DNA from 4 places in the Erwinia amylovora genome. Region 2 is predicted to be linked to each of the others. Evidence: predicted binding sites of a transcription regulator. Region 2 holds the regulator's gene; each other region holds the start of a gene.
The links. Region 2 encodes LexA, which represses DNA repair genes until DNA is damaged. Its sites were predicted from a motif close to TNCTGTATGTACATACAGNA; they were not measured.
Positions count from the first base shown of each region.

Region 1: dinG (ATP-dependent DNA helicase DinG) is a predicted target of LexA. The motif match lies at 1,077-1,096, and genes of this name have one in related genera.
Region 3: uvrB (excinuclease ABC subunit UvrB) is a predicted target of LexA. The motif match lies at 1,459-1,478, and genes of this name have one in related genera.
Region 4: JGC47_RS09800 (YebG family protein) is a predicted target of LexA. The motif match lies at 1,189-1,208, and genes of this name have one in related genera.

Region 1 covers NZ_CP066796.1:1,322,825-1,326,065, forward strand. Annotated here, with positions in the region: gene JGC47_RS06185 (helix-turn-helix domain-containing protein) at 1-498, shown strand, start outside; partial or broken gene JGC47_RS06190 (GNAT family N-acetyltransferase) at 495-1,013, shown strand; gene dinG (ATP-dependent DNA helicase DinG) at 1,120-3,241, shown strand, end outside.
Region 2 covers NZ_CP066796.1:3,439,467-3,442,707, forward strand. Annotated here, with positions in the region: gene JGC47_RS15670 (CsbD family protein) at 1-24, opposite strand, end outside; gene dinF (MATE family efflux transporter DinF) at 238-1,560, opposite strand; gene lexA (transcriptional repressor LexA) at 1,753-2,361, opposite strand; gene JGC47_RS15685 (diacylglycerol kinase) at 2,471-2,836, opposite strand; gene plsB (glycerol-3-phosphate 1-O-acyltransferase PlsB) at 2,964-3,241, shown strand, end outside.
Region 3 covers NZ_CP066796.1:1,285,972-1,289,212, reverse strand. Annotated here, with positions in the region: gene uvrB (excinuclease ABC subunit UvrB) at 1-1,382, opposite strand, end outside; gene JGC47_RS06020 (ABC transporter ATP-binding protein) at 2,296-3,012, shown strand; gene bioD (dethiobiotin synthase) at 3,065-3,241, opposite strand, start outside.
Region 4 covers NZ_CP066796.1:2,103,877-2,107,117, forward strand. Annotated here, with positions in the region: gene JGC47_RS09795 (sugar phosphate isomerase/epimerase family protein) at 24-842, shown strand; gene JGC47_RS09800 (YebG family protein) at 874-1,173, opposite strand; gene purT (formate-dependent phosphoribosylglycinamide formyltransferase) at 1,312-2,490, shown strand; gene zwf (glucose-6-phosphate dehydrogenase) at 2,772-3,241, opposite strand, start outside.

The DNA of each region.
Region 1 (3,241 bases), 1.7 Mb from region 2:
TGGTCGCTGGAGACGCTGGCCGAACTTTCCGGCATTAGCCGCGCTTCACTGTCGCGAATTGAACGGGCGGAGAGCAGCCCGACGGCCAGCTTGCTCAATCGCCTGTGCCACCTCTATGGCTTCACCCTGTCACGCTTGTTAAGCGAGGTTGAGCAGGACGGAATTCAGCTGCTGCGTACGGATAGTCAAAGCCTCTGGTACGATGCGCAGAGCGGTTACCGGCGGCGTAGCGTATCGCCCCCGGCACAGGCATTTCAGGCTGAACTGGTTGAAGCACGGCTGGATGTCGGTGCGCGTATCGACTACGACCTACCGCCGCTGGCCGGGCTGGAGCAGCATATCTGGATGCTGGGCGGCGTGCTGGAATTTACCCTGGACAATCGCCATTGGCGGCTGGAGCAGGGGGATTGTCTGCGCTTTCATCTGTCTGGCCGCAGCTCTTTTCATGCGCCGGAGGCCACGGGGGCGCACTATGCGCTGGTGGTGGCTCGCCCATGACGGACTATCAATGGTTAACGGCGCAGCAGGCGCAGGCAGAACTTCCGGCACTGTGTGCGGTGCTTGATGGCTGTATTGCAGAGGGGGCGAGTATCGGTTTTATCCAGCGTGACCCTGAATTACTGCGCCACTTCTGGCAGGATGCGCTACTTAGCCTGGCATGTGGAGATAAGCAGCTGCTGGTGGCGCGCATTGAAGGGCGGATTGTGGCGACGGTGATGCTGGCGCTGGCGATGCCGGCTAACGGGGCACATCGCGGTGAAATTATTAAGCTGCTGGTTCACCCGGACGCCCGGCGGCGCGGCATCGCCCGGCAGCTGATGTGCCGGGCCGAACAGAAGGCATGGCAGGCCGGACGCAGTCTGCTGGTGCTGGACACGCGCAGCGGCGATATCGCTGAATCGCTCTAACTGCAGCTCGGCTGGCAGGTAGCCGGGCAGATCCCCGCCTGTGCGCGCTCCACGGCAGGTGATCTGGATACCACTACGCTGATGTATAAACAGCACAGCGGCTAAACTTTTCTGTTAGCGGCGCGATAGTTTTTGCCAACCGGCGTTTGCAGGCTGACGGCGACGCCATACTGTGCAAAAATACAGCCCTGTTTAGCTGGAATTGGTTGTCATGGCGTTAACTGTCGCGTTAAAAACGCAGATTGCCGGGTGGTATAAAGCCCTGCAACAGCAAGTCCCCGATTTTATTCCGCGCGCCCCGCAGCGGCAGATGATCGCCGAAGTGGCGAAAACGCTGGCGGGGGACGATGGCCGTCACCTGGCGATAGAAGCGCCTACCGGGGTGGGGAAAACCCTCTCTTATCTGATCCCCGGCATCGCCGTGAGCCGTGCCGGGGAAAAACCGCTGGTGGTCAGTACCGCTAACGTGGCGTTGCAGGATCAGATTTTCAGTAAAGATCTGCCGCTGTTAAAAAAGATTATCCCCGAACTTAAGTTTACCGCCGCCTTTGGCCGTGGACGCTATGTCTGCCCGCGTAACCTGTCGGCGCTGGCTGGCGACGAGCAGCAGCAGGGCGATCTGCTGCTGTTTCTCGACGAGCAGATGACCGCCAGTAAAGATGAGCGCGCGGTCTGTAGCGAACTGGAAAAATCCCTTAACCGCCATCAGTGGGACGGGCTGCGCGATCACAGTGCGGAAAACATTGAAGATTCTCTCTGGCAGCGCCTCAGTACTGATAAGGCCAACTGCCTCGGCAGCCACTGTCACTGGTTCCGCGAATGCCCGTTTTACGTGGCGCGGCGCGAAATTGAACATGCTGACGTGGTGGTGGCGAACCACGCGCTGGTGATGGCGGCGCTGGAAACCGAATCGGTGCTGCCGCCGCCGAAAGAACTGCTGCTGGTGCTGGATGAAGGCCATCATCTGCCGGAAGTGGCGCGTGATGCGCTGGAGATGAGCGGGGACGTCACACCGGGCTGGAACGCGCTGCAGCTCGATCTGTTCTGCCGGCTGGTAGAGCAGTGCCTGGCGCAGTTCCGCCCGAAACGACCGCCACCGCTTAGCCATCCTGACAAACTCAAAGCCCACTGCGAAAATCTGCGTGAGCAGCTGCAGCTGCTCACGCAGATTTTCGCGCTGTATCTGCCCGCTGAAGGGCAGGAAGACGAGTTCCGCTTTGAAATGGGGCGCTTGCCGGAAGAGATAATGGCCCTGTGCGCCCGGCTGTTTAAGCTCAGTGACGCGCTGCGCGGGCTGGCCGAAGGGCTGATGAACGACCTGAGTGAGAAAACCGGCCAGTTTGACGTGGTGCGCCTGCAACGCACGCTGATCCAGATGAGCCGTGCGCTCGGTGCGTTCGAGGCCAGCAGCAAGCTGTGGCGGCTGGCCTCGATGGAGCAGGCTTCCGGTGCACCGGTATCGAAATGGGTTACGCGCGAAATACGCGACGGCAACGCGCATTACCTGTTTCACTGCGCCGGCATTCGCGTCAGCGAACAGCTGGAAAAGCTGCTGTGGCGCAAAATTCCCCATGTGGTACTGACCTCGGCCACGCTGCGTTCGCTGAACAGCTTCCAGCGCCTGCAGGAGATGTCCGGCCTGAGCGAAAAGGCCGGCGATCGCTTTGTGGCGCTGGACTCGCCGTTTAACCATGTCGCGCAGGGCAAGCTGGTCATCCCGCAGATGAAGCTGGAGCCGATGCTGGCCAATGAGGTGCAGCACCTGGCGGAAATGGCGCACTTCTTCCGCCAGCAGATCCGCCTGGCGGCGCATAAAGGCATCCTGGTGCTGTTTGCCAGTAATCGCGCCATGCAGCAGTTTCTCAGCTATCTGCCCGAACTGCGTCTGATGATGCTGGTGCAGGGGGATAAACCCCGCCCCGCGCTGGTGGCGCTGCACCGCCAGCGCGTGGAGCGGGGCGAAACCAGCGTACTGGTTGGCCTGCAGTCCTTTGCCGAGGGGCTGGATCTGAAAGGTGAGCTGCTGTCGCAGGTGCATATTCATAAAATAGCTTTCCCGCCGGTGGACAGCCCGGTTATTTTGACGGAAGGGGAGTGGCTGAAAAGCCTGAAGCGCTATCCTTTTGAAGTGCAGAGTTTGCCCAGCGCCTCTTTTAATCTGATCCAGCAGGTCGGGCGACTGATCCGCAGTCATGACTGCTTCGGCGAAATCGTGATTTACGACCGCAGACTGATCAACAAAAGCTATGGCGCGCGCCTGCTGGGGGCGCTGCCGGTATTCCCGATAGAGCAGCCACCAATGCCGCAAGGAGAGCTGCCAAAAGCCACTGCCG
Region 2 (3,241 bases):
ACCGCCGGCTTCATGTTTATTCATAATATGCATCCTCTACCTTGCGTTAAAACCGCTTTTTAGCTTCGTAGTTAAGCTTATAACCAGGTTAATATCTGGTAAAAAACCTGACACAGAGATAATTGTAGTAGGGAAATAACATTACGGAAGTCAACTCGCTGGCTTTCAGGCGGCATTAAATGAAAAAACCTTTAAATCAGGGTGATATCAAGCATTCGGGTTGCGTAATAAATTGTGTCAACGAACAAACCAGCTGCCGTTACGCCAGTGTCTTCGCCATATCGTCCAAAGCGTCATGCCCCGCAGCAGCATAAACACGGTTAATGACAGCCAAAGGCCGTGATTGCCTAACCACGGCACGCTAAACAGCGTCAGTGCAAAGCCCAGAGCGGCTATCGCCATACCATTACGCATTTCGCTGGCGCGTGTGGCACCGATAAACATTCCGTCCAGCAAATAACAGCCGACGCCTGCTAACGGCATCAGTACCTGCCACCACAAATAGCGGTCCGCCAGCTCGCGCAGCGGCTCCAGTGACGTTAACAGCGCAACAATCTGCATTCCGCTTACGGCGTAAATCAGCGAGAAGGCCAGCGCCACCACCAGCGCCTGCCTGCAGGCGGCATGCCATACAGTAAGTAACTGCTTACTATCCTTCGCGCCACAGGCTTTTCCTGAGCAAGCTTCAACCGCATAGGCAAAGCCATCAAGGGCATACGCAGTGAAGGTAAGGAACATCATCAGCACCGCATTCACCGCCAGCACCTCATTCCCTAAGCGCGCGCCAAGGAGAGTCAGGGTGGCAAAGCAGATTTGCAGTAATAACGAACGCAGCATAATATCGCGATTTAGGCGCAGCAGGCGAGTGAACCCCCCACGCCAGGCCGTAAGCATCTGACGCAGCGACAGCCCGCGTAACACCATTACCCGCCTCACCATCAGCAGCCCGACGATCAGGCTGACGTATTCAGCAATCGCCGTCGCCGCACCCGCCCCCTGCACGCCCCATTTAAGGCCGACCACAAACCACAGAACCAGCAGGATATTCACCAGGTTGCCAACGACCATCAGGATCGCCGGCGCACGAGCATATTGTACGCCCAGCAGCCAGCCAAGCAGTACCAGGTTTATCAGCGTAGCGGGGGCGCTTAGCCAACGCACCTGCATAAATAGCGCAGCCTGATGCAGAACCTGCTCGCTGCCGCCGGTCAGTTTCAGGGCCAGATGGATAAGCGGCATTTTCAGGGCGATAAACAGCCCTCCCGCCAGCAGGGCCAGCATAAGTGGCTGTATTAACGCCTTGCCCAGCGCGAGTTTGTCGTTAGCACCAAACGCTTGCGCGGTAAGCCCGGTGGTACTCATGCGCAAAAAAAGCAGCAGCATAAACAGGAAGCTGGTCACCGTGGTGCCAATCGCCACGCCGCCAAGATAAGCAGCACTATCAAGATGCCCAATCACAGCGGTATCCACCAGTCCCAGTAACGGGACGGTGATATTGGAGAGGATCATCGGCAGCGCAAGCCGCCAGAGGTTTCTATCATCAGGAGATAATAAACGCATTAACGCCTTAGTGTGCCAGCAGCAGGTGGTACGTTAGCCGCTCTCTTTGCCCGCCGCATCGCTTATGCTGACAAGCACGTTGGCTTAACTGCTAATCGCCCTGCTGCAACTCGCATTATCTTGGGAAAAATTGCTGCTCCGGGGAGCTACGCGCCGTGGGTACAGCGCGCAATATTGAATAAAGGACGACGATCAAAGCCAGTTTCCGTTGCGGATGACGCCAACTGCCAGTCCTTCAATGGTCAGCGTTTGCTGACGCAGGTCGACCACAATCGGCTGGAACTCCGGGTTTTCCGGCAGCAGCTCCACCATATTTCCGTTTTTTTTCAGCCGTTTAACGGTAACTTCATCATCGATGCGCGCCACAACAACCTGGCCATTGCGCACATCTTCCGTTTTATGCACCGCCAGCAGGTCCCCATCCATAATACCGATGTTTTTCATCGACATACCGCTAACACGCAGCAGAAAATCAGCACCTGGTCTGAACAGAGCCGGGTCGACCTGATAGTGCCCTTCGATATGCTGTTCTGCCAGCAGTGGCTCACCGGCTGCTACCCGGCCAATTAACGGAAGCCCGCCTTCTTCTTCCATCATCAGGCGAATACCGCGTGAAGCACCGGAGACAATTTCAATCACGCCTTTACGTGCCAGTGCTTTGAGGTGTTCTTCAGCCGCATTCGGAGAGCGAAAACCGAGCTGCGCAGCTATTTCTGCCCGAGTCGGGGGCATGCCGGTTTGATTAATGTGGTCGCGAATCAGGTCATAAACCTGCTGCTGCCTTGCCGTTAGTGCTTTCATTCCGCCCCCTGGTTGTTTATACAGTCGACTGTGAGTATATACAGGTATTTCTGTATTGAAAACCTAAAGCTGGACGAAATTCAGTTTGTTGCGTTTTCTGAGTGACTCATCACAAACGCGGCACCAGCAACATTATCCAGACAAAGACGGCCAGCAGAAGTGTTATCAATACGGCGGCAGAACCCATATCTTTTGCCCGGCCGGCAAGGGGATGGATTTCATTACCGATACGGTCAACGACCGCTTCAATGGCGCTGTTCAGGATTTCGACGACAATCACTAATATGACGGAGCCGATCAGCAGTACACGCGTTATCGCGTCGACATCAAGAAGACCCGCAATAACAACGGCGAGAATCGCAGCCGCTGCTTCCTGGCGAAAGGCCGCTTCGTGCCGCCATGCGGCGCGCAGACCTTTCCACGAATACCCGGCAGCCTTAAAAATTCGCGTCAATCCGGTGGCATTATTTGCCATAATCAGGTGGCCCTTTAAGAAGTTGAATGTTAATCACTGGGTGTTCAGCTTTTGTAACATCACAGATTCCGCTGGCACTTTCTGGTATGCTTGCGTTGCTTTGCTAACAAGAGGCTTCATGTTATCTATGTCAGGTTGGCGTAATTTATATTATAACTTATTGAATTTACCTGTTAAATTTCTGGTAAAAAGTAAAGCAATTCCGGCTGAGCCGGTTGCTGAACTCGGGCTTGATACGTCGCGCCCTATTATGTATGTACTGCCTTATGATTCAAAGGCCGATCTCCTGGCGCTGCGCGAGCAGTGTCGCAAACAGGATTTGCCCGATCCACTGGAACCGCTGGAGATCGATGGCAATCTGCTGCCACGCCACGTGTTTATCCATGATGGCCCGCGCGTATTCCC
Region 3 (3,241 bases), 1.7 Mb from region 2:
TCCTCCGCCATGCGTTTGGTCAGCACCGTGACCAGCACGCGTTCGTTAATTGCCACGCGCTGGCGGATTTCAGAGAGCAGATCGTCCACCTGAGTTCCCACCGGACGCACTTCAACGATCGGGTCGAGCAGGCCGGTAGGACGCACCACCTGGTCGATCACCTCGCCACCCGATTTCTCCAGTTCGTAATTTCCCGGCGTGGCGGAAACGTAGATAGTCTGCGGCGCAAGCGCTTCAAACTCTTCAAACTTCATCGGGCGGTTATCCAGCGCTGACGGCAGACGGAAACCGTACTCCACCAGCGTTTCTTTGCGCGCCCGGTCGCCACGGTACATGCCGCCAATTTGCGGAATAGTGACGTGGGATTCATCAATCACCAGCAGGCCGTCGGCGGGCAGATAGTCAAACAGCGTGGGGGGCGCTTCGCCCGGCCCGCGAGCGGACAGATAGCGCGAGTAGTTTTCAATCCCGGAGCAGTAGCCCAGCTCGTTCATCATTTCAAGATCAAACTGGGTGCGCTGACTCAGGCGCTGCTCTTCCAGCAGTTTGTTGTTATCCAGCAGCACCTTTTTCCGTTCCACCAGCTCTTCTTTGATCTCTTCCATCGCCTGCAGGAGGCGCTCACGCGGCGTCACGTAGTGAGTTTTGGGATAGATGGTATACCGCGGGATCACCGATTCGATCTGACCGGTCAGCGGATCAAAAATGGACAGCCGTTCTACCTCTTCGTCGAACAGCTCCACGCGCAGCGCATAATCATCAGACTCCGCCGGGAAGATATCGATAACCTCCCCGCGTACGCGGAACGTACCGCGCTGGAAGGCCTGGTCGTTGCGCGCATATTGCAGCTCCGCCAGCCGGCGCAGAATGGCACGCTGGTCAATCACCATGCCGCGCGTCAGGTGCAGCATCATTTTCAGATAGAGATCGGGGTCACCGAGGCCGTAAATCGCCGATACTGATGCCACCACCACCACGTCACGCCGTTCCAGCAGCGCTTTGGTGGCCGACAGGCGCATCTGCTCGATGTGTTCATTCACCGAAGCATCTTTTTCGATAAAGGTGTCCGAACTGGGAACGTAAGCTTCCGGCTGATAGTAGTCGTAATAAGAGACGAAATACTCTACCGCATTATCCGGAAAAAACTCTTTCATTTCGCCGTACAGCTGCGCCGCCAGCGTTTTGTTCGGAGCCAGCACCATCGTTGGGCGATTCAGGTCGGCAATGACATTTGCCACGGTAAAGGTTTTACCCGAACCGGTCACGCCGAGCAGGGTTTGATGCGCCAGACCGTCTTCCAGCCCCTCTTCCAGGCGACGGATAGCCTCCGGCTGATCGCCAGCGGGTTTAAATTCGGAGTTGAGTTTGAAGACTTTGCTCATTTCAGGCTACCTGATGAAGATGGACACGAACCGGGATCTCATTCTACCCGGCCCTGACGATTTTGCCAGCAAAAAACACTGGATATAATCACAGCTATACAGCATGATGACGCTTTATCGGTTAATGCCGCTGAATGACCGGGCATTGCGTTAAGGGCTGAACCGGCTAAGCGAAGGGGTTATCCCCAACAGGGTTCAGGTTTTACATTTTGTCAAGCGTGCCGGCATGAAAGTCTTTACCAATCGATTACATCAGCCTGGCATGATTGATTTTATCTAACCAGTTGATTTGAAGTATTTATTCATTAAAGCCGAGTTTCGCACCAACCCGGAGCAAAGCCGCGTCCGCTCTCGTATCCTACAGGTTTTCATCGCCTAATACACAAGGTTATCCACAGGAATGGTGGATAACTGTTTACAGCGCTTGAGGCGCTTGATGTGTATAACTCATCCCCAGGCAGGGTTAAGCCCGGCAAATATTTTTTTCTGCCGTTTTTTTTGCACCGCCGGCACGCAGTCGTGCAGAGAAACGCGTTTTGCCCGCCTCTTTTCTGTGATGGCACATTGTACAGGCTGCTTGCCACCGGGTAAGCGACTTGCACCATCACTGATTAGCCGCTGGCACTGCCCCGGTGCAAAAAGCCTTTTATCCCGCTGAATAGTTTAGCTGCGCTCACCAATAGCCGGTGGAATGGTGCAGGCATCGCGTAAACCCGGCCGCAAAACTCACCTGGCCTGATGATTGCATAGTTATTTTGAGGACATTGATTTAGCTGCAAGGCCTGATGCTTGATAACACCACAGCAAGAAGCATTAAGCCGAACGGTTGTTAACGGTACGCCGGACTGTTTGCCATACGACAAAGAGCGTAAGCAGCAGGTGCGATCTAAAACTTTCTGGAGGAGAGTGTCAGATGCTCAGTTTACGTTCAGTCAATCAGTTTTACGGGCAGAACCACATTTTGTGGGACGTCGATTTGGAGCTTGAACCCGGCACCTGCACCGGGATCCTCGGGCGGCAAGGCATGGGGAAAACCACGCTGGTAAACTGCATTATGGGACATCTGCCGATCAACAGCGGCTCCATGACCTGGCAGGGTATCAGCGGGCCGCCTCAGGACCTGCTGCTGCAACCGGTGGAAACCCGCGCCTCGCTGGGGATCGGTTATGTGCCACAGGGGCGGCACATTTTCTCTCAGATGAGCGTTGAAGAGAATCTGCAAATCGCCCTGTTAGCCGGTGCCGGTATGGCGTGCCATCAGGCGATCCCGAAGAGGGTTTATGACCTGTTTCCGGCGCTGTGGTCATTGCGCCACCAGCGCAGCGGTGAGCTACCCATCGACCAGCAGCAGCAGCTGGCGCTGGCGCGTGCCCTGGTGTTGCAGCCCAGACTGCTGATTCTGGATGAACCCACGGAAGGCATGTCGCCGTGGCTGGAAGAGGAGATGGGGAATTTGATCCACCGACTGAATCACGAATTTGGTATGACCATCCTGCTGCTGGAGCAGCGCCTGTCGTTTATCCGTCGCGTAGCCGACTATTTTCTGTTGCTGCATCGGGGACGTAATGTGGCTCACGGCAAAGTGGCGCTGCTCGATGACCGCGTGGTCAATACGTGGCTGGCGGTGTGATCGTCACCGCCAGCCAGCTGCACGGGCCGTTTCCCCCGTGATCTGGCGAGGATTATGGCAGAGTGAGGTATGCGCCGAGGTTGTCCCGCCTGTCCCCAGCCAGATGGGGGATTTCACCCAGACAGGGCGCGGCTATCAGCGCGTTCAGGGTGGCCAGATATTCGCGATGCCGTCTGCCTGCGGGCTGGATCCCGTTAGCTATCCAGCCTGCCAGCGGTAACCCCCCCGA
Region 4 (3,241 bases), 1.3 Mb from region 2:
AAGAAAATAAGGAAATGGCAGCGATGCTTTCAGGCAACCCATTATTTATCAACACTATTTTGCTGGGTGGCAGTAGCGAAGAGAAGCTTCGCGCAGCCTCTGCGGCGGGTTTTCAGCAGGTGGAATTATGGCAGCAGGATGTGGCAGCAGCACCGGCGGGCGCTGGGGGCCTGGCCGATCTTTGCTCACGTCTGGCGTTATCACTAACGGATTACCAGGTGCTGATGGACTTCGATGGCGCACCGGATGCGATGCGCCATCACAAGCGCGACGAAGCGCTGGAGATGATATCAACCGCACAACGATTGGGAGCGACTACGCTACTGGTCCCTGCTTCGACCGATCCCGAATGTTGCCAACAACGCACAGAAGAGGATTTACGCTGGCTGGTACAGCAGGCGGCACACCACAATCTGCGCGTGGCGTATGAAGCGATGGCGTGGAGCCAGCACATTAACAACATCGCCGCAGCATGGCAGCTGGTGAAGCGTATTGATGCACCCAATCTGGGCCTGGTGGTCGACGCATTCCATATCTTTGTTCTGCAAAGAACGCTGGCAGATCTTGAGGGCATCCCGGCCGACAAGATATTCCTGGTACAATTGTCGGATCTGAATACCCGGCCGGATGCGCAACGGTTGAAGGAAGTTGCCCGTCATGACCGCCTGCTGCCGGGCGAAGGTCACTTCCCTTTGCGGGCGCTGTTACAGCACCTGCAACACATTGAATACCGGGGGCCAATAGGACTTGAAGTCTTCAACGATCGGCTGCATCAGGCGGATGCAGACATAACCGCAAAAGCTGCAATGGCCGCGTTATGCCAGCTGATATCATCCGCTTAACAGCAAGGCTATATGACCATCAATTGCGCACTCAACCCGCTACCGCCCGCAGCGTGCTTTCATTGTCATCATCGCTTTTATTGGCGGCGTTTTCATCAGGCAGCCTGCCGGTACGCAAAATTTGCTGCAGCACGTCTTTGTTTTCCGCCATAAAAAGCCCCAGCGATTCGTTTTGCTGCTCCTGCATACCCAGCGGGCTGGCCGCCAGCCAGTCAGAGAACACTTCCGCCATATCGAGCATTTTGTCGTAGGCATCCGCCTCTTTTTTGCTGGCAAATGTCATCTTTTCTTCACCTTTTCTGACAACGACATATTTAATTTCAACAGCCATGATCTCGCCTTGTTTAACTGTGTTTTTATACAGTATATCAGCATTGCTTTTTTGCCTCAAGTGCCGAATGACGGATGAACACGCAAACGTTTTCGTTTATACTACGGCGGCTTTTTTTTATCTAATCAGGTGGCGATGATGACAACTCTTGGAACCGCTCTGCGCCCGAATGCGACGCGCGTAATGCTGTTAGGATCGGGTGAACTGGGCAAAGAAGTGGCGCTGGAATGTCAGCGTTTGGGCGTGGAAACGATCGCGGTAGATCGCTACGCGGATGCCCCTGCTATGCAGGTTGCCCACCGCAGTTATGTGATCAATATGCTGGATGGCGCAGCCCTGGCAGCGCTGATTGAAAAAGAGCAGCCGGATTTTGTGGTGCCGGAAATTGAAGCTATCGCCACGGACAGGCTGGTCGAACTGGAAAAACAGGGCCAGAAGGTGGTTCCCAGCGCCCGTGCAGCCCGGTTAACCATGGATCGCGAGGGCATACGCCGCCTCGCCGCTGAAGAGTTGCAGCTTCCCACTTCTGCCTATCGCTTCGCCGATAGCTATGATGCATTCTGTGCCGCAGCTGAAGCTATCGGCTTGCCATGCATCATTAAGCCGGTGATGAGCTCTTCCGGCAAAGGCCAGAGCGTTGTCCGGGACGCCGCACAGCTGGCTACCGCCTGGGATTATGCTCAGCAGGGTGGCCGTGCGGGTGCCGGGCGCGTGATTGTTGAAGGCGTGGTGAAATTCGATTTTGAAATCACCCTGCTGACCATCAGTGCGGTGGACGGTATTCATTTCTGCGCGCCCATCGGTCATCGCCAGGAGGATGGCGACTATCGTGAGTCGTGGCAGCCACAGCAGATGAGCCAGCTGGCCCTGCAGCGCGCCCGGCAGATAGCCGAAAAGGTGGTGGCTGCCCTCGGTGGTTATGGCCTTTTTGGCGTCGAGCTGTTTGTCTGTGGTGATGACGTGGTGTTCAGTGAGGTGTCACCGCGCCCGCACGACACCGGCATGGTCACGTTAATCTCACAGGATGTTTCTGAGTTCGCACTGCACGTCCGCGCTTTCCTCGGTCTGCCGGTGGGTGCAATACGTCAATACGGCCCGGCGGCGTCGGCGGTTATCCTGCCGGAGCTACACAGTGATAACGTGCAGTTTGCCAACCTTTCTGCCGCTGTCGGCGCGGGTCTGCAGGTTCGTCTGTTTGGCAAGCCGGAAATCCAGGGTAAACGCCGTTTAGGCGTGGTGCTGGCAACCGGAAGTGATATTGAGGATGCGCTACAACGCGCCACAACGGCTGTCGCCCGCGTGAACGTCAGCGGCTGATTCTGCCCTGCACTATCTGGGGTGAATCAAATTTTCGCCCCCGATACCGCCTGTTCCCGCTGTTCGACAACAATGGCCGGTATCATCGTGCCAATGGTCAAATCCGTTCGCCGCGTGTTTTGCCGCTATTGATGCAGCCTTCTCCGCATCGCCTGTCCGCCAGGCGATCGTCGCCGGCGCGGGTGTTGTACAAGGAGAATCGAAGCGCCGGCTTATTGTGCATAACCGTTATTCTGATTGAAAAAAAACCCGCCGAAGCGGGCTGCAATATTCAGGTCAAATTACTCAAATTCATTCCATGAGCGGCCATCACGGGTGATCATCGCTACCGAAGCCACCGGGCCCCAGGTACCTGCCTGGTAAGGCTTGGGCGCTTCTTTATCTGCAGCCCAGGCGTCCATGATAGAGTCGACCCACTTCCACGCCTCCTCGACTTCATCACGACGAACAAACAGCGCCTGGATGCCGCGCATCGTTTCCAGCAGCAGGCGCTCGTAGGCATCAGCCAGATGAGACTGATTAAAGGTCTCTGAGAAGCTTAAATCCAGTTTGGTGGTTTGCAGGTTGTGTTTATGATCCAGGCCGGGCACTTTGTTAAGGATCTGGATATCGACACCTTCATCCGGCTGCAGGCGAATGGTCAGTTTGTTTTGCGGCAGTTCCTGCCAGCTGTCTTTGAACAGGTTCAGCGCCGGATTTTTAAAGTAAACAACAACTTCCGAACACTTGGTCGGCAACCGTTTTCCGGTGC